2 regions of the Eubacterium album genome follow, and region 2 is predicted to be linked to the other one. Evidence: a T-box and tRNA genes for the amino acid it is inferred to sense, from the RefSeq annotation. Region 2 holds a T-box; the other holds one or more tRNA genes.

Region 1 (10,040 bases), on a different contig from region 2:
TGCATGATATGGAATTATCTGATAATCTTTTAGCAGTTGCAAGAGCAGGTGCAGGGGTTAACAATATTCCTTTAGACAAGTGTGCAGAAAAGGGTGTTGTTGTATTTAATACTCCGGGTGCTAATGCAAATGGTGTTAAGGAATTAGTATTATGCGGAATGCTTCTTGCATCAAGAGATATTATTGGCGGAAATAAATGGGTTGAAAACAATAAAGAAGACGAAAACATCAACAAGACAATGGAAAAAGCTAAAAAGAATTTTGCCGGAAATGAAATTATGGGTAAAAAACTTGGAGTTATTGGACTTGGTGCTATTGGCAGTTTAATTGCAAATGCAGCTACAGAACTTGGTATGGAAGTATATGGTTATGATCCATTTATCTCAGTAGATGGAGCTTGGAGATTATCAAGTGAAGTTAAACATGTAAATACAAGAGAAGAAATTTACAAAGAATGTGATTTCATCACTGTTCATACACCATTATTAGATGATACAAGAGAAATGATTAACAAAGACACAATCGCTATGATGAAAGATGGAGTTGTAATTCTTAACTTTGCAAGAGATTTACTTGTATGTGATGATGACATGATTGCAGCATTAGAATCAGGTAAAGTAAAGAGATATGTAACAGACTTCCCTAATGCTAAGATAGCTAAGGCAAAGAATGTTATTGCTACACCACATCTTGGCGCTTCAACTGAAGAGTCAGAAGATAATTGTGCTGTAATGGCAGTTAAAGAATTAAAAGATTTCATTGAAAACGGAAATATTATTAATTCTGTAAATTATCCAAAATGTGATTTAGGTGTATGTGACAAGGTTACAAGAATTACAATTTGTCATAAAAATATTCCAAACATGATTGGTCAGCTTTCATCTGCAGTTGCTGCTGAAGGTATGAATATTTCAGATATGGTTGACAAATCAAGAGGAGATTACGCTTACACAATTATGGATTTAGATAGCAAAGCTACTGCTGAATTAGTTGAAAAAATTGAAGCAATTGAAGGCGTAATTAAAGTACGTATTGTAAAATAATAAAGCAAAATTTAATGTGATAAATTACTGTTTGTTATACGGTATTAATACTTAAAAAATTATTGATCACATTATTAAAAAGCCTTGGATAATTAATGTTTAATTAGTCTGAGGCTTTTTGTGACTTTTTAGGTATATATTTATGGATGATTGGGAATATGTTAACCATATATAATTTATAACGGAAAGGAGAAAAAGAATATGAATTTGTTAGCTAGTGCTACTCAAGAAGAAGTAGAAAGTGTATCAGACAATATTGAACAATTATCAAAGGACGTGAGCAAATTATCACAGATTGGCAGTGATTTAATAGATAAAGCGGTAGCCTTTGGTATAGATATAATTATTGCAGTAATTATATTTGTAATTGGGAAATTTATAATTAAATTTATTCTTAAGTTTGTAGATAGAATATTTGCCAAATCATCAGCAGATGAAGGTGTAGCGAAATTTATTCATTCAGTATTAAAGGTTACTCTATACATCATACTTGCAATTACAATTTGTGGACAGATCGGTATAGAAACAACATCATTTGCAGCAATTGTTGCTTCCGGAGGTTTAGCAATAGGTCTTGCATTTGAAGGAAGTTTATCAAATTTTGCAGGTGGCGTTATGATTTTAATTATGAAGCCGTTTACTGTAGGAGATTATATAGAATCAAATGGAGTTGAAGGAACAGTTTACAAAATTGATATATTCTATACATCATTAAAAACAGTAGATAACAAATCTGTAAAATTACCGAATGGAACGTTGTCAAATAGTATTTTGACCAATTATTCAATGAATGAAAAAAGAAGAGTGGATGTTGAGGTTGGTATAGGATATGATGATAATATAGAACTTGCACGTAAAGAACTCGAAAGAGTGATGAACAGTTATTCTAATATAATGCACGATGAGGCAAACGCAGTAGTTGTTAAAAATTTAGCAGACAGTGCAATTATAATGGAAGTTAGAGTGTGGGTACCTACTGAATATTATTGGGATTGCAAATTTTATTTAAACGAAAATATACGTGTTTCTTTTGATAAAGCAGGAATTTCAATTCCATTTAATCAGCTTGATGTAAATGTACACAATGTAGATTAAGATATTTTGATAAATAGTAGAGCCTATATTTTTATGAAAAAACTTAGTTACAAACTTAGGTATCATATAATTGCTAAAAAAACTGAGGTTAATCCAATGGGATGGATTCAAACCTCAGTTTTTTATTAAAATAAATTCTTTTATTTACTTAAATATTCTTTGTTAATAGCGATTACTTTATCCATTGCTTCCTTACCAGGAGCACCAATTGTTAAACGCTTATCAACACATGTTTTAAGACTGATTGCATCATATATATCTTCTTCAAATACTGGACTGATAGCTTTAAATTCGTCTAATGTCATATCGTCAAGAGAAATACCTTTGCCTTCGCAGAATAAAACAAGTTGTCCAACAATACCGTGAGCATCTCTAAATGGAACTCCATGATTTACTAAATAATCAGCAGCGTCTGTAGCGTTAGTAAATCCGTTTTTAGCGCTACTTTCCATAACCTGCTTATTGAATGTCATAGTATCAATCATTCCTGTAAATAATGCGATACAACCTTTTGTAGTGTCAATTGCGTCAAATGCAAATTCTTTATCTTCCTGCATATCTTTGTTGTAAGCAAGAGGAATTCCCTTCATTGTAGTAAGAATAGAAGTGAGAGCACCATAAACACGTCCTGTCTTTCCTCTAATTAATTCAGCAATATCAGGATTCTTTTTCTGAGGCATAATGCTTGAACCTGTACTATAAGAATCGTCAATATTTACAAATCTGTATTCGTTAGAATTCCATATGATAATCTCTTCACAAAATCTGCTTAAATGCATCATAATTGTAGATAATGCAGACATCAATTCAATTACATAATCCCTGTCAGAAACGGAATCCATACTATTTAATGTCGGACCATCAAAATTAAGCAAAGAAGCAGTGTATTCACGATCAAGAGGATATGTTGTTCCAGCTAATGCACCTGCACCTAAAGGACAATAATTCATACGGTCATAAATATCTGTTAATCTGCTTCGGTCTCTTTTAAACATTTCAAAATATGCGCCAAAGTGATGAGCTAAAGTTACCGGCTGGGCTTTCTGCAAATGAGTAAATCCCGGCATAAAAGTTTCAGTGTTTTCTTCCATAACTTTCATTATAGACAAAAGTAAAGTTTTTAATAATGAGTCAAGTTCAACTACTTCATCACGGACATATAATTTCATATCTAAAGCAACCTGGTCATTACGGCTTCTTCCTGTGTGCAATTTTTTACCAGGGTCACCGATTCTTTCAATAAGGTGAGCCTCAACAAAGCTGTGAATATCTTCATGCTCAGGAGTAAACTCTAAATGTCCGTTTTCAATATCAGTCAAAATGCTATTTAATCCGTTAATAATTGCAACTTTATCTGATTCTTCAATAATACCCTGCTTTGCAAGCATGGTCACATGAGCAATACTTCCCTGAATATCCTGTTTATAAAATTTCTGGTCAAATGATAATGACGCATTAAAATTATGTACTAATTTATTTGTTTCTTTTGTGAAACGGCCTCCCCATAATTTCATATGTAATTCCTCATTTCTTTTTTTGTATTTACATCTTACAAATATATTACAATAAACAAATTGATGAAAATCTTTTTGGTATAAACAAATTTCTGAATCGTTTTTGTTATATATTGCGCTAAGACATCTTTAAAATTATAGCATTATAACAGTAGTTTTTCAAATATATATTTGTAGAGTAGATGTTTTGAAGCTATGCATATAATAATGTATTTTAATTAAAATTTATATTTAGAAAGTTATTACATAATTTTACAAATGGATTAAATTTAATAAAGCAAAAATATAACAACATATAACAACATATAAAAGTAAAATATAACAAAAAATAAAACAAAATCGTTACAATATAATAAGGATTTTTTATGTGCAGATATTTACATAATCATATAGAAATTATTATTTGAAAATATTCTGCAATATAATATAATGGTTCGTGGATTAAAAAATTAAATTAATGTTAGGATTAAAGCAGCTTCGTGTATTATGCATATAAAGTCCTGGCATTGAGATAAAAGGAAGAAAAATGAAATTATATTTAGCACCATTAGAAGGAATAACAGGATACATATATAGAAATGCCTTAGCGGCAGTATTTGAACAACCGGATAAATTTTTTGCACCGTTTATAGGTACAAGTCAGAATAAAAAATTTTCTAATAAAGAAGTAAGAGATATAAATCCGCAAAATAATAAAATAAATGTTTTGATTCCTCAGCTTATGACAAAACAGACTGATCAGGCACTTAGTGCAATGAGTAAATTAAAAGATTACGGATATACAGAGGTTAATATAAATGCAGGCTGTCCGTCAGGAACAGTAGTATCAAAAGGACGTGGCTCAGGCCTTTTGAAAAATCTTGAAGATTTAGATATTTTGCTTGATAAAATGGTAAATGAGTCAGGGATGGAAATATCAGTAAAGACGCGAATCGGAATGTATGAGCCGGAAGAATTTTACGAAATACTCGAAATATATAATAAATATAATTTAAAGGAATTAATTATACATCCAAGAGTGAGAGAAGATTTTTATAATAACACTCCTAATTTAGAAGTTTTTGAGTATGCTTATGAAAACAGCAAAAATAAACTTTGTTACAATGGTGATGTAAATAGCGTAGATGATTATAATAAAATTATAAAACGATTTCCAAACATAGATAGTGTAATGATTGGTCGTGGAGCAATTACTAATCCAAATATTTTTTCTGAAATACGAGGTGGTGAGAGAGTCACTAAAGAAAAATTGTATAGATTTAATGAAATTATATATAATGATTATAAAGAAGTAATGAGCGGTGATAGAAATCTTTTATTTAAGATGAAAGAAGCATGGAGATATATGTCACCACTATTTGAGAATTATGAAAAGAATTGGAAACGAATCAAGAAAGCAAATGACTTAATTCATTTTAATAATGCAATAGAAGAAATGTTTAAATGTGATATTATAAATTAACGAATAATAAAATGGACACTTAAAATGATTTGCTCTTAAAAGTTTAATTTTTGTTGTACTTTTAAGGGGCATACAAAAAAGTGTCCATTTATTATTGGATAAATAATTAAATTACTAATTTTTTTTCTAATAAAATATGTTGTTAAATAATATTACTTAGTTATGATTTCAAGAATCTTGTTGCTTCTTTCGATAAAAGCTGTCATTGATTCTGGATTAAGAGGTGTATGACTAATCATTGCGAGGTCGTATAACTGCTTGCAAATTAAATCAGTATTTTCTCCCTCAGGATTATCAATGATATATTTAACAAGGTTGTTGTTTGAATTAAGAACCAGAGTTTCACCTGCACCACCAAACATTGAAGGATCCATTCCTGCCATTCCGTACATCTTCATCATGTCCTGCATACGACGGCTTTCTTCTGATAAAGTAATCATAGAAGAAATAGAAGAATCTTTCATCTTTTCAACCTTAACATCAAGAGTATCTCTGTTTAAAGCTTTCTTAAATGCTTCAGTTAATTTGTCAGTCATTTCTTTTAATTCATCTTCATTAACTTCTTCTTTGAAAGTATTTGTTAATTCAGCATCAATACGAACAAACTTTACATTTTCATTTTTTTGCTCTAATTGTGTTATAAATGGCTGGTCGATAGCATCTTTCAAAATAACAACATCTATATTTTCGTTTCTATACATATTAATGTACTGACTTTGCTGAACAGGGTCAGTTGTATAGAAGATTGTGTTTTCGTGAGCTTCTTTATTTTTTTCTAAGCATTCTTTAAATGTAAGGAATTTATCGTCAATATTTTTAAATAAAACATAGTCAGACATCTTCTCACAGAATTTTTCATCTTTAAGGCATCCATATTTAATGAATGGTGAAATGTCATCCCAGTATTTTTCGTAATTTTCTTTATCTGTTTTGCACATTCCTGAAAGCTTATCAGCAACCTTCTTAGTAATGTAATCGGAAATCTTCTTAACGAATCCATCGTTCTGAAGAGCACTTCTTGATACGTTAAGTGGAAGGTCAGGACAATCGATTACACCCTTTAATACCATTAAAAATTCAGGAATAACTTCTTTAATGTTATCAGCAATAAATACCTGATTGTTATATAATTTGATAACACCTTCTACAGATTCGAATTCAGTATTAATCTTAGGGAAGTAAAGAATACCCTTTAAGTTAAATGGATAATCCATATTTAAATGAATCCAGAATAAAGGTTCCTTATAATCCATAAATACTTCATGATAGAACTGTCTGTATTCTTCTTCAGTGCACTCATTTGGATGCTTTGTCCAAAGTGGAACGGGATTACTAATGCTCTTAGGTCTTTTAAGGATTTTAGCTTTAGTAGTAGCAGGAGAAACCTCTACAACCTCTTTAGTTCCATCTTCATTTTCTTTTTCTTCAGTTTTAGCTTCTTCAACAATAGTTTCAATTACTGTATCTTTGTCAGTTACTTCTGATTCAGGAATTGTATCATATTCTGGTTCAGCGTTTGGGTTAGAAAGGAATATTTCAACAGGCATAAAAGAACAGTACTTGTGAATGATTTCACGTGCTTTGAACTCATTTGCAAATTCTAAGCTATCATCATTTAAATATAAAGTAATCTTTGTACCTCTGTCTGTTTTATCGCAGTCATCCATAGAAAATTCGAGACCATTTTCACATTCCCATTTTACAGCCTTAGAACCTTCTTTATAAGAAAGAGACTCAATAGTAACTCTATCTGCAACCATAAAAGCAGAATAGAAACCTAAACCAAAATGACCGATAATCTGGTCTTCGTTAGTTTTGTCTTTGTATTGCTCAAGAAATGCTTCAGCACCTGAGAAAGCAATCTGATTGATGTATTCATCAATTTCCTCAGCTGTCATACCGATACCGTTATCGATAAATGTTAATGTCTTGTCTTTAGCATTGGCTATAACCTGAACTTTAAGTTCACTTTCTTCGTCATCTTTAAATTCGTATTCTCCGATAAGAGATAATTTTTTTAATTTTGTAATTGCATCGCAACCATTAGAAATAAGTTCTCTGAAAAATATATCGTGATCAGAGTATAACCATTTCTTTATAATTGGGAAAATATTTTCACTGTTAATAGATAAACTACCTTTTGTAGCTGCCATATATATCACTCCTTTATATAAATCTATTAGTGTTTGCAAATACTATTTCTTTTTATTTTATCAATTTTCACAATTCCGAAGTATTTGCATTCACCATAATTTTTACGCTTGATATATATTTTAGACAGGTCAAATGTAAAAGTCAAGAGAAAATTAGCACTCGATAAAAAAGAGTGCTAACAAATGCGCGAGAAGATGTGTTTATGAGTTTTAAAATTGTATTGAATTTATAATTTATTCGATTTCAAGTTCGAAATGCTGATTTAGTAAAGTAGTAATTTGTTTATCCCAGAATTTATCAATGGACTTGTCCATTGTAAATATACTTAAGGAGGTACCTGTAATAACATTTAACTTGTTGTTTTCATAATTAATATGTATGTACATTCCTAAAACCTGCGAAGCTTCAATGTTAGTATCAACAGAAGTTAACATTTTTTCAATATAAGAATTAGGAAGTTTTAATGTGATTTTAAATTTTAATGGAGCGTTTTTCCCTTTGATAATTTCAAAACATATATGTCTGATACTTCCCCATGAGATGAAATCGTCTTCAGGTTCTTCAAGTTCATTTTTTTTAATAAAATCTTTGTTAATACGCCCGTCAACAGAGAAAGTGTTGATTGTTGTTAATTCTAATTCGCTTACCAACATATAGTCAAATGTATCTTTTATAAAAATTGCGTTCATAAATTCGTTTTTACTAATCACATTAATTGCTATCATGCAAATTCTCCTTTATTTTGCTACTAAAAGTCTGTACTTGTTACTATAGCAAATATGGATGCAAACGGCAATTAAAATTGACTTTTAAGGTTACAAATGATATAAAAGAATATAATTGTATTGGGTTTTATTTTTTCTGTAGAATGAATATAAATATAAAATAAAATGATATATTTTAAATAACGGGATGAGATGGATAAACAAAGATACAAAATAATTACATGAAAGGAACAGAAAAATGGGTTTTATTAAAGGAGCAATTGATGCAGTAGGTGGAACATTTGCAGATCAGTGGTTAGATTATTTTACACCACCGACAAATTTAGGAGCAGGAGCAGTTATATATAAGGCTGTTCTATCAGAAACGAACAGAGGAAGAGGATCAAATACAAAAGGTTCAGTAGGAATTTATGGAGACGTATTAGGTGATATAACCGATATGGGTAAAGAGTTAATAAAAAAATTATAAATGAAACTTATAAAGGCTATCAGATAATAGTAAATCTGATAGCCTTTTAATCAGCTCCTGACGGGATTCGAACCCGTGGCCTACGCATTACGAGTGCGTCGCTCTACCAACTGAGCCACAGAAGCGTGTCACACCTATATATAATACAAAATGATAAAATTGTTGTCAATTAATTATTAGATTAAATCTTAAATACGTGAACTAATTATTTACATTTCATTGTAAAGTGGTTATAATAACCGTATTGTCGGAAAGAAGAACTTTTTGACATCTTAAAAGTTAATTGTTAATATTTTTGTTGGCATTAATATTTAATCAGATTTAATGATTGTTAGGAGAGTCAATGACAAAAAAATATAAACCATACAGAACAGCGAATAACAGGGACATTTATAAAAAGTATGATAATAAACGTAACAGACTTGAAAATCCACAGAAATATGACAATGTCAAATTGTTTGGATTCCGCTCAGGAAAGTCTTATAAGATGATTCCGGCATTGTTATATTATGTATTAGTTATTTCATATGTGTTATTTAGTTTATATGGAGAATTTACATCACTTAAATTTGAACCACTAGATGTTGTTTTAGAGATATTTAAATATGTATTTATTCTCGTTGCAGTATTAAGTCCGGCATTATTTTTGTCAGATTTTAAATATATAGATAACATTCCGGTATTTAGAAAACATAATCCTGTTTCAGGGTTTATAGGTATTTTAGTTGTTATACTTTTATGCTATGGAATTATGCAGGTAGAAATATATTGTATGAGCGATACATATAAAACATCAGTACAAAAATATGATGAAGAATACCGGAAAAAGTTAGAAGAAAGACAAAAACAGTTAGAAGATGAATCGCTTCTTAACGAAGAAACATTGACTGTGGAAGAAACAACTGTTTCCATAGAAAAATAATCTGATATTAGGAAAAATGAGCAAAATTCATTTGCTATAAAAAAGTTTCCCATAATCGGCATCTGACTTAATTGAGAAACAAGACATATAATTGTAGGAGAAATGACAATATGAAAAAAAGAAGTAGTATAGTACTTGTTTGCGTAATAGTAATAGTAATTGCGTTAGCAGTAATAGTAATTGCGTTAGCAGGAATAGTTGGATTTAATTCTTTAAAAGAAAGTGAAAGCAATAACAAGAAAGTTACAACGACTGAAGTTATCACAAAAAATACTGATAAAGAGAAAGAAACAACTACAGAACAGGAAACAGCAAAGATTAATAACAATGGTAATGGAAATAATTCAGCTGAAGATATATTCTTTGATGGAGATAAAGATGGTTCATCAAATGATAAAAAAAATGATTCTTCAGATGATGTATTAAATGATAATAGTAACAATAGTAATTCTACAGATGTAGATTCTAACAGTGATGATGATTGGTCAGATTTATACTAAATAAATAATACATCTGATTGTTCATAATATATGGGTGGATTAATCACCAAAAATAAAAAAATGGAGAGGTCATATGGAAAAGAAATTAAAGGTTGGCGTTTTAGGCGCAACAGGAATGGTAGGACAGAGATTTATAACTTTACTTGCAGATCATCC
Region 2 (10,040 bases):
GCTATTGTATTTGTCTCTGCAATTACATTTCCATTATCATCTATGGTAAATCCATATTGAGATACGTCGTCCTTTTTAGCAATTTTTTCATCTGCAGTTACTGACACAAGTTTTGCAAGCATATCAGTTTCAACTGAATCTTTGCTTATATTTACTGATGCATCGCTTGAATCATGCCATTTTCCATCGCTATCTTTTGTTAATGTAATCGATGTGCCATTTGTTATATAGTTAAAAGCTGTTATTTTTTCATAATCTTTTAACTCAAATGCCGTTATTGCAGTTGCCTCTTTATTTTCATATTCTTTTTCTTCCTGATTTTTATAAAATTTACCAACGCCAAAATAACCAATGATACATACTGCCATCAAAATAACTACTACAACAAATTGTTTTTTCTGTTTATTCATTATCTCTTTCTCCTTCTAGTCCAAATTACGATTCCCGCAACTAAAATAGCTATAGGAAGTACAACTGCAACAATTATTCCTACAAGTCTTGAAACTGATGCTGTAATTGTCAACTGAGAAGCCTGGAGGCTCTTTGAAGGAATTGACAAAGTCTCTACAGAATCATCTGTATTAATATACTCACTTAAAGCATTATTGAACATTTCAAGGTTTGCGTCTGCAACAAGTTCATTCATATTGTCATCTAACATATAAACTGAACTTAACGCCAAAATGTTGGTTTCTGTAGTTGTGCTTTCTCCATTTTCATTTTCGCTTGTTACACTCTTCTTTATTTGTGCTCCTAAATCAAATGTTCCTTCAACATCTCCATCTTCTTTAGTATATTTTTTTGCACTTTTCAAATGTGTTTTTGATACTGCTTTTGATGTTGTTGCTAAAGATGTATATGTTATTGAAGAGTCATCTTTATTTACCTGTTGTAATCCTTTTGCATATGGAGCAATTATATAGTTATCTATTCCTGACGCAAAACTTCCTGAGCCGTTTGCAAATGTAAAGAATGGTCCGTACTGATTTGAGTAGAAATCTGTATCATTTTCAGCTATAACACCTTCAACAACTTTCACTCCAAATGCTTCTAATATCGATTCAAAATTTGGTTTATCTGTCTGTGCGCTCTTGTAAGCCTCACATGCAATAATTGCTTTTCCTCCGGCATTTAAATAATCAATAACTTTCTGTGTCTCATCTTTAGAATAATCCTTTGTAGGTCCTAAAATCATTATCATTTCGCAATCATCAACTGATAAACTGTCCATACTTGCTAATTTTATTTCTTCAACATCACAATTCATTTTAGAAATTGCATCTGAAAACTTCGAGCCCATTCCAATTTCATCATGTCCTGTTATCTGATAAACAACCGGATTCTTATCTGATAACACATATGATATAGCACTGTCTAACTGACCTTCACAGTCATATCCTGTGTAAGATGTGGAGCCTGTAGTGTAATATGAACTTGTATCTGCTTCATAAATGTTATTGTAATCTACAACCTTTGACTTATTTGTCTTTTTATTTACAACAATTAAACTATTTGATGTAGGTGCTGAATCTGTATAATCTGCGTAAAAATAAGGATTTAATTTTGTATCTTTATATTCAACACTTATATGCTTTGAGCTATTTTCGTAATTTTTTAATGTTTTCTTTATTGTATCATCACTGCCATCTTTAGCTGCCATAACATAGATAACAACGTCATCATTTATTTTCTTCAACATTTTCTTTGTATCATCTGTTATTGAATACAACTTAGATGCTGTCATGTCTATGCTTGCCCATGAAGATTTATCTGTAACCTTACCTGCAACAAGATTTACAAATACTGCTACTACGATTGCTACAGCGATAAATCCCGTGCTAAATACACCTGTTGAAATAGTTGCCTTAGATACGTTCCATCTTCTTTTTTGTATTGATTGACAAGTGAGGAATAGGAACAAAACAATAATTGTCAGATAATAAACTACTCCAAAAAGAGAAATTACACCACTCATAAATTCATCTACAGGTGACAACAAATCAAATGCGCCAAGTATTTTTGTAAGTACATTTCCTGAAGATGAAATCATATTTTCTAAGGAGTTCATCATGTAACCCATAAATAAAATTACTATGCTTAAAATGGCCGATATAACCTGGCTTTCCGTTATGGATGAAATAAATACACCTATTGCAATAAATGCACAGCCATATAAAAATAATCCTAATATATTTGTGTATGCCAATCTAAATGACACTTCGCCAAATCTGGATAAAATAAGTGGATATACACACATTATTAAAACAGGTATCAAATATATTGTAACCAACGCCAAAAACTTACCTACAACTGTTTTTCCAACTGAAATAGGAGATGTCAAAATCAGCTGGTCCGTTTTAAGTCTTCGTTCATCTGCAACAATTTTCATTGTAAGAATTGGTATTGTAAATACTAAAATTAGTAATGCATTATATGCAGCATACATTTGTGTATAGCCATATGTAAGATTATAATAGATAAAGAATATACCTGCTATAAATGTTGTAACTGCTATAAACAGGCAGGCAATTACTGAAGTAAAATATGATTTAAGTTCCTTTTCATATATTGCTAGCATTATTTTTCTACCTCCTGCACTTCTTTTTCTTCATTTTTTAAATTATCTGCTAAGTTTTTATCATCCAATTTTTCTGAATTTTTCTTTTTAAACTTAAGACCTTTTTTCTTTGGCTGTGCCTTATATTCAGTCGTAAGTTCAATAAATAAATCTTCAAGAGATTTAGTCTTAAACTTAAGTTCTAATAACGGCATTTTCTTTTCTGCCAATGCGAAGAACAATCCTTCTCTTATATCAATATCACGTGATGTCACTATCTGTGCTTTACATTTTTCATCATCTAAAGTTTCAATTGAATGTTTGCATCCAAATTTATCAAGTATATTTTCTATTTCATTCGCATCACCTTTAATAATAGCCTCAATTCTGTTTTCTCCTGCAAGTTCTTCAATTAATTCTTCTTCCCTACCTGAAGCCACAAGTTTGCCCTGAGAAATAATAAATATATTCTCACATACTTCACTTATTTCAGTCAAAATATGCGAGCTCAAAATTACAGTATGCTCTTTTCCTAAATTTCTAATCAAATCTCTAATTTCTATTATCTGTTTTGGATCAAGACCTACTGTTGGCTCGTCTAAAATAATAAGGTCAGGCATTCCCATAATTGCCTGCGCAATTCCTACTCTTTGCTTATATCCTTTTGACAAATTCCTAATAAGTCGTTCTCTAATTTCTGTCGTTCTTGTCATTTCCAAAGACTGTTCTATGCAAGCCTTTCTTTCTTCCTTCTTTATTTTCTTTATCTTAGATACAAATTCCAAGTATTCATATACAGTCATATCCTGATAAAGGGGTGGAATCTCCGGCAAATAGCCAACATTCTTTTTTGCCTCCTCAGGCTCTTTAAAAATGTCATATCCATTAATTATAACAGTTCCTGATGTTGCACCTATATACCCTGTTAATACGTTCATTGTCGTAGATTTTCCTGCACCATTTGGTCCTAAAAATCCATAGACACCTTTTGAATCAATATTAAGACTCAAATCATTAACTGCAACGTTATCTCCATATTTTTTAACAAGATTGTTTATCTCTACAATACTCATGTCTTTCCTCCTACTATTTTATTGCATTGTATCGTTACAATAACTTTCTTGTATATTCTATGTTTCAATTGTGACGTTATTTCGTTCAAATTGTGATTCTTTTGTGAAAATAAAAAAGCAGTGAGAATAACTCACTGCTTTTTTATAAGTATTAAATATATTAAAATTATGCTAATTTTGCTTTAGCAACTTCTACTAATTTAGTAAATCCTTCAGCATCGTTAACTGCCATTTCAGCTAACATCTTTCTGTTCATTTCAACACCTGCTAATTTAAGACCATACATAAATTTGCTGTATGAAAGACCATTCATTCTAGCTGCAGCGTTAATTCTTGCAATCCATAACTGTCTGAACTGTCTCTTTTTCTGCTTTCTACCAGCATAAGCTGAAGTCAAAGCTCTCATTACTGACTGCTTTGCTACTCTATACTGTTTTGATCTTGCTCCTCTGTAACCCTTAGCGAGCTTTAATACTCTATTATGTTTTTTTCTAGCGTTCATTCCGCCTTTAATTCTTGCCATGATAATTTCCTCCTACTCAGAATTATAAATAAGGTAAAATCTTCTTCATATTTTTTACGTTTGTAGCATCAGTAACTGTTGCTTTTCTAAGATTTCTCTTTCTCTTAGTTGATTTCTTTGTTAAAATATGTGACTTATAAGCTTTGTTTCTTTTAAGTTTACCTGTTCCTGTAACTTTAAAACGTTTTGCAGCTGCTCTGCTTGTCTTGATTTTTGGCATTTTATATTCCTCCTTAATTTAAACTCTAGCCTATCGCTTTTGTTCGAGAAACATTGTCATGTTTCTACCTTCAAGTTTAGCTTTTTTGCTTATTACTGATATATCTTCTAATAACTTAGCAAAGTCATCTAAAACATGCGCACTACTACTAATATGAGCCATCTCACGTCCTCTGAATCTAAGAGTTACTTTAACTTTGTCACCCTTTTCTAAGAACTTTCTTGCATTATTAGCCTTTGTCTTCAAATCATTAATCTCAACGTTAGGAGATAATCTGATTTCCTTAATTTCTACTGACTTTTGTTTTTTCTTGGCTTCCTTTTCCTTCTTCTGCAATTCATATCTATACTTTCCGTAATCCATAATCTTGCAAACAGGTGGCTGAGCCTTTGGGGCAATCTTAATTAAATCTAATTCAGCTTCTTCAGCCTTCTTCAATGCTTCTCTTGAAGACATAATTCCAAGCTGTTCTCCATCTGAACCAATGAGCCTTATTTCTTTGTCCCTAATCTGTTCATTAATCATTAACTCGCTAATGGTATTGCACCTCCATAAAAAAAGTGGATAGTCAGACTATCCACTAAAAACTCAAATCAAATGAATTAAATGTTAACCTCGAATCACCTCTATGTGTCTGGGTGAGAGTGGATACTCTGCTTTGTTTTATACATCGACATATATATTACCATCTTGCAATACATATGTCAACACATTTTTTTGATTTATGTTTTTTTGTTTTCTTCAAGCTTTAATCAGGCAGATAAATTCACTTATCCGTCCTTAAATCACTATTTTGAAATACCTTTTTTAATTTATCATTTTACATTTTATTCAGGCTTAAATGTTCCACAGGCTGTTTCAGTATAATGCTTTGCACCATTACCTTCAATTCCTATACGATCTGCGCAACATTTTTTATCACCATTAAATGTACATTTAACTGCTTCGCACTGCACCTGTAATTTTGTTTCCGGTGACATTCCACAATGACAATCACTTGTATAGCTTCCTTCACCCTGTTCCTTAAAACTTCCACAGGCTGTTGAGTTAACAGTATCTGCTGTGCTTCCTTCCACTCTTATTCCATCAAGACAGCACTTCTTTTCTTTGTTATAATAGCAATTTTGAACTGAACAATTTAAAATAGGCATATCTTCGTCCTCCAATTATATATTTCGGAAATTTTCCGATATGCTTATTTTCTTCAATTGTTCTTTTTTTATGCATTTTATTTAATAAACAAAATTTTTAAATCAGTATTATTTTCTCTCTTCTAATGGAATTTCTTTTCTGATTTCTTTTGTTCTGATTTCTTTGCAAATTGCATCAATAAATTCATCTAATTTCTTAATTCCTTCATCACCTGCAAATCTGCTTCTTACAGATACTGTTCCATCAGCCTCTTCCTGTTGTCCTACAACAAGCATATAAGGAAGTTTGTCTAAACGTGCTTCTCTAATCTTATATCCAATCTTTTCTGATCTTCCATCAACAGTAACATCAATTCCGTTTTTCTTGAGTTCTGCAGCTACTTTTTCTGCATAGTCAACATATTTATCTGAAATTGGTAAAACTCTTACCTGTTCAGGACATAACCATGTTGGAAACTTGCCTGCATATTTTTCAATTAACCATGCAAGTGTTCTTTCATAGCATCCGATAGATGTTCTATGGATGATATATGGTCTTACCTTATCTCCATTTTCATCAATGTAATACATATCAAACTGTTCAGCTAATAAAGCATCCCACTGAATTGTAATCATTGTATCTTCTTTTCCATATACATTCTTTGCATTGATATCTACCTTTGGTCCGTAAAACGCTGCTTCACCAACATCTTCTACAAATGGGATATTTAATTCATTTAAAACATTTCTAATATCCTGTTCTGTTTCATTCCATACTTCAGGTTCTCCGATATATTTTTCTTTATTTTCAGGATCCCATTTTGAAAGATGATATGTTACATCTTCTTCTAATCCTAAAGTCTGTAAACAGTACTGAGCTAATGCTATACAATCCTTAAATTCTTTAACCATCTGGTCAGGTCTTACAATAAGATGACCTTCTGAAATTGTAAACTGACGAACTCTTGTAAGTCCATGCATTTCACCTGAATCTTCATTTCTAAAAAGTGTAGATGTTTCACCATATCTGCATGGCAAATCTCTATAACTCTTCTGGCTTGCTTTGTATACATAGTATTGGAATGGACATGTCATTGGGCGAAGTGCAAATACTTCTTTATCTTTTTCTTCATCGCCTAATACAAACATTCCTTCTTTGTAATGATCCCAGTGTCCTGAAATTTTATACAAATCACTCTTTGCCATTAATGGAGTCTTTGTACGTACATAACCCCATTCATTATCTTCAAGGTCCTCAATCCATCTTTGTAATTTCTGAACCATCTTCTGTCCCTTTGGCATAAGTAATGGAAGTCCCTGTCCGATTACATCTACAGTTGTAAAAAGTTCCATTTCCCTACCAAGTTTATTATGGTCTCTGTTCTTTGCTTCTTCAAGTTCATCTAAATAAGCTTTTAAATCATCTTTGCTGTCAAATGCTGTTCCGTAAATTCTCTGAAGTCTTGCTTTATTAGAATCACCTCTCCAGTATGCCATTGATGAAGATGTCAATTTAAATGCTTTAATTGACTTTGTTGACATCAAATGTGGTCCTGCACATAAATCAACAAATTCACCCTGACTATAGAAAGATATAATTGAATCTTCCGGCAAATCTTTAATAAGTTCTACCTTATATGGCTCATTTCTGTCTTCCATATACTTGATTGCATCTTCTCTTGGAAGTGTAAATCTTTCAAGTTTGGCACCTTTCTTAATGATTTTTTTCATCTCAGCTTCAATTTTATCTAAATCTTCCCTTGAAAATGGTTCGCTGTCAAAATCATAATAGAATCCATTATCAACAGAAGGTCCAATAGCCAATTTTACATCCGGATACAAATTCTTAATTGCTTCTGCAAGAACATGTGATGTAGTGTGTCTGTATGCAGCTTTTCCAGCTTCATCTTTAAATGTTAAAATATTTAAATTACAATCTTTGTCTACTGTTGTTCTTAAATCTACAACTTCGCCATCAATTTCTCCTGCACATGCTGCTCTTCCAAGCCCGCCTGAAATGTCAAATGCGATGTCGTTTACTGTCATTGGTTCTGAATACTCTCTTACTGAGCCATCTTTTAAAGTAATCTTCATTTTCACTTTCTCCTTTACACATCTGATAATTATTTCTTGTAAGCCAGACTCATTAATACAATAAAAAAGCCCTGCTTACAATTAGTAAGCAGGGACGAATATCTCGCGGTTCCACCCTGATTGTCTATTTTACATAGGCCTCTCATTGCGATTATAACGGAATCACCGGACCTGATTGGGGTCACTCAGAGGTAGTTTTCAATTAGCCATCCGCAAAGCACTTCCAGCCTTAGTGCTTCTCTCTGTAGCCCTCCTGCTAATCTACTCGTCTCGTCAACGTTTTCTTTATTCAAACACAATTATAGCATTTAAAGTTGCTTTGTCAACTTCAAATGCTATAATTTATTTTGTATTTATTTTTTATAAAACGCCGTATATTTTCTGTTCTTCATTATCTTGTTAAGAATTCCTGTGTCCAATATATATGTTCCCCAACTTTAACACATCCAATTCCTATATACTCAAATTCTCCATTCATAATATTTGCCTTATGCGTAGGAGATTTCATCCACGCATTCACTACTTCTGCAGGAGTATCATAATCCTCTGCCAAATTCTCTGCTCTTCTTGTCCAATCATCAATTCCTGCCTGTTTAAACGCTGTAAAGTAGGATGTTCCATCAGGTCTTGTGTAACTGAATAATTCATCGCATTCAGTTGTTCTTACTCTAGACAAAAAATAGAACAAATAACACTTGCAAAATTACATCGTTCATATTATCTGTTCTATCTATCTTTATTGTCTTATTTATTTTTTCATTACTGACTTATAAATCAATTTTATTTAACAACTTTCCTGTATTTCAATAATAAAACTTGTAAACTTATTACAGTTTTATTTTTATTTTGGCAAGCTATAAGATTTTGTTATATTTGCATTATCGTACACAACATCCATAGCTTTATCAAGTAACACTGCTTCTTCAATTTCTTTATCAGTATAATCTTTCTTCATCTCTTCAACATTATCATATCCGCAATCAGCATATAATTCTTCGTATTTATCTTCGATTTCAGATGATGAAGCTGTCAAATTTTCTTTTTCAACAATTTTCCACATTACAAGATTAGATTTTACTTCATTTAAATATTCTTCCTGTAAGCTTTCTTCTGTATATCCTGAGAAATCATACAAATATTCATCAACTGTAATTCCATAAGAGTCTGCATAATATGCTGCATCCGAATCAAATTCTTCTTTTACACTATCATACATTTCCTGAGGATATCCATTCATTGTCGCATTATCAACTGCACTCTGCCATAAATCACTCTTTTTGTTTTCAAGAACATAATCCTCATTCCATTTATAGAATTCTTTTACTGTTGAGATTCCATAATCTTCATTATAATTATCCTTTACCCATTTATCTGTTACATCTTCTGTTTCTTCTTCGCTTACAGATACAAGTTTAAGCGTAAACTTAACGTTTTTGCCCGTGTAATCAGAATCTTTTTCCGCAACATAATTTATGTCATCTGTATCTTTTGCCTGATATTCTACTTTATCTCCTGCCTTATGTCCAACAACTGCATTTGTAAATTCTGCATAAAGGCTTTCTTCCTGTCCAACATATAATTCACAATTACTCTGGCTGATATTCTTGTCCTTTTCTCCGTCTACATAACCTGTATATGTAATTTCAACGCAATCGCCTTCTTTTGCTTCTCTGTCAACTTCTGTATATGTCTGTGTTTCTTCTTTTATTGATTCATCGATATCATCTTGTGTAACTTCACATGATAAACCTTTATATTCTCCTAATGTAATATAATCATCTAATTTACCGGATGTAATTCCTGCTTTTTTATCAATTTCCTTTTTAGGAACTACTGCCTTTTGATAATATACTGCCCCACCAAATGCAATTAATATAATCGCAATTAAGACCGGAACCCAAATCTTCTTTAATACTTTCATTACTTTCTCCTCATATAATTCAAATTTTATACACGTGTCAATTTTATAAGCAATCACTAAACTGCTTCATTTAGTAACCGTTATTTTTCAACTCATTTACACCTTTATCATTTTCTAAACAAAAATTAAGTATAATGACACCTCTGCATAATATAAAAGGACTTCTACATTCCGCAAAAGTCCTTTTAATTTTAACATATTATTATGATTTTACATAGTAAAATTTTATAATTCACAATTATTTCAAACTATATTAAGTAAATATTAAACTTCTGTACTATAGTTTGGAGCTTCTTTTGTGATATGGATGTCATGTGGATGACTTTCCTTTAATGAAGCTGCTGAAATTTTAACAAACTGTCCTGTTTCTTTTAATGTTTCAATGTCCTTAGCTCCACAATATCCCATACCTGATCTAAGACCACCCATTAACTGGAATACTGTATCTTCCAATGTTCCTCTGTAAGCAACACGTCCTTCAACACCTTCTGGAACAAGTTTCTTAGCATCTGTCTGGAAGTA

What was found. A T-box is a leader RNA that pairs with one kind of tRNA and senses whether it is charged. The one in region 2 lies ahead of thrS (threonine--tRNA ligase), so its partner is inferred to be a tRNA-Thr.
Region 1: it has a tRNA-Thr gene. The T-box ahead of thrS (threonine--tRNA ligase) is inferred to sense a tRNA for this amino acid. The anticodon was not compared.

The regions. Positions count from the first base shown of each region.
Region 1 is NZ_JAODBU010000001.1:37,373-47,412, reverse strand. It holds gene N5B56_RS00195 (phosphoglycerate dehydrogenase) at 1-1,043, shown strand, start outside; gene N5B56_RS00190 (mechanosensitive ion channel family protein) at 1,245-2,138, shown strand; gene argH (argininosuccinate lyase) at 2,279-3,652, opposite strand; gene N5B56_RS00180 (tRNA dihydrouridine synthase) at 4,179-5,114, shown strand; gene htpG (molecular chaperone HtpG) at 5,267-7,267, opposite strand; gene N5B56_RS00170 (DUF5721 family protein) at 7,502-7,993, opposite strand; gene N5B56_RS00165 (hypothetical protein) at 8,232-8,462, shown strand; tRNA gene N5B56_RS00160 (tRNA-Thr) at 8,515-8,587, opposite strand; gene N5B56_RS00155 (hypothetical protein) at 8,806-9,384, shown strand; gene N5B56_RS00150 (hypothetical protein) at 9,495-9,884, shown strand; gene asd (aspartate-semialdehyde dehydrogenase) at 9,958-10,040, shown strand, end outside.
Region 2 is NZ_JAODBU010000007.1:249,068-259,107, reverse strand. It holds gene N5B56_RS08730 (DUF4340 domain-containing protein) at 1-410, opposite strand, end outside; gene N5B56_RS08725 (Gldg family protein) at 410-2,578, opposite strand; gene N5B56_RS08720 (ABC transporter ATP-binding protein) at 2,578-3,630, opposite strand; gene rplT (50S ribosomal protein L20) at 3,797-4,153, opposite strand; gene rpmI (50S ribosomal protein L35) at 4,176-4,373, opposite strand; gene infC (translation initiation factor IF-3) at 4,404-4,898, opposite strand; gene N5B56_RS08700 (DUF1540 domain-containing protein) at 5,201-5,524, opposite strand; gene thrS (threonine--tRNA ligase) at 5,633-7,597, opposite strand; T-box leader at 7,685-7,883, opposite strand; gene N5B56_RS08690 (CAP domain-containing protein) at 7,989-8,285, opposite strand; gene N5B56_RS08685 (trigger factor) at 8,439-9,518, opposite strand; gene guaB (IMP dehydrogenase) at 9,783-10,040, opposite strand, start outside.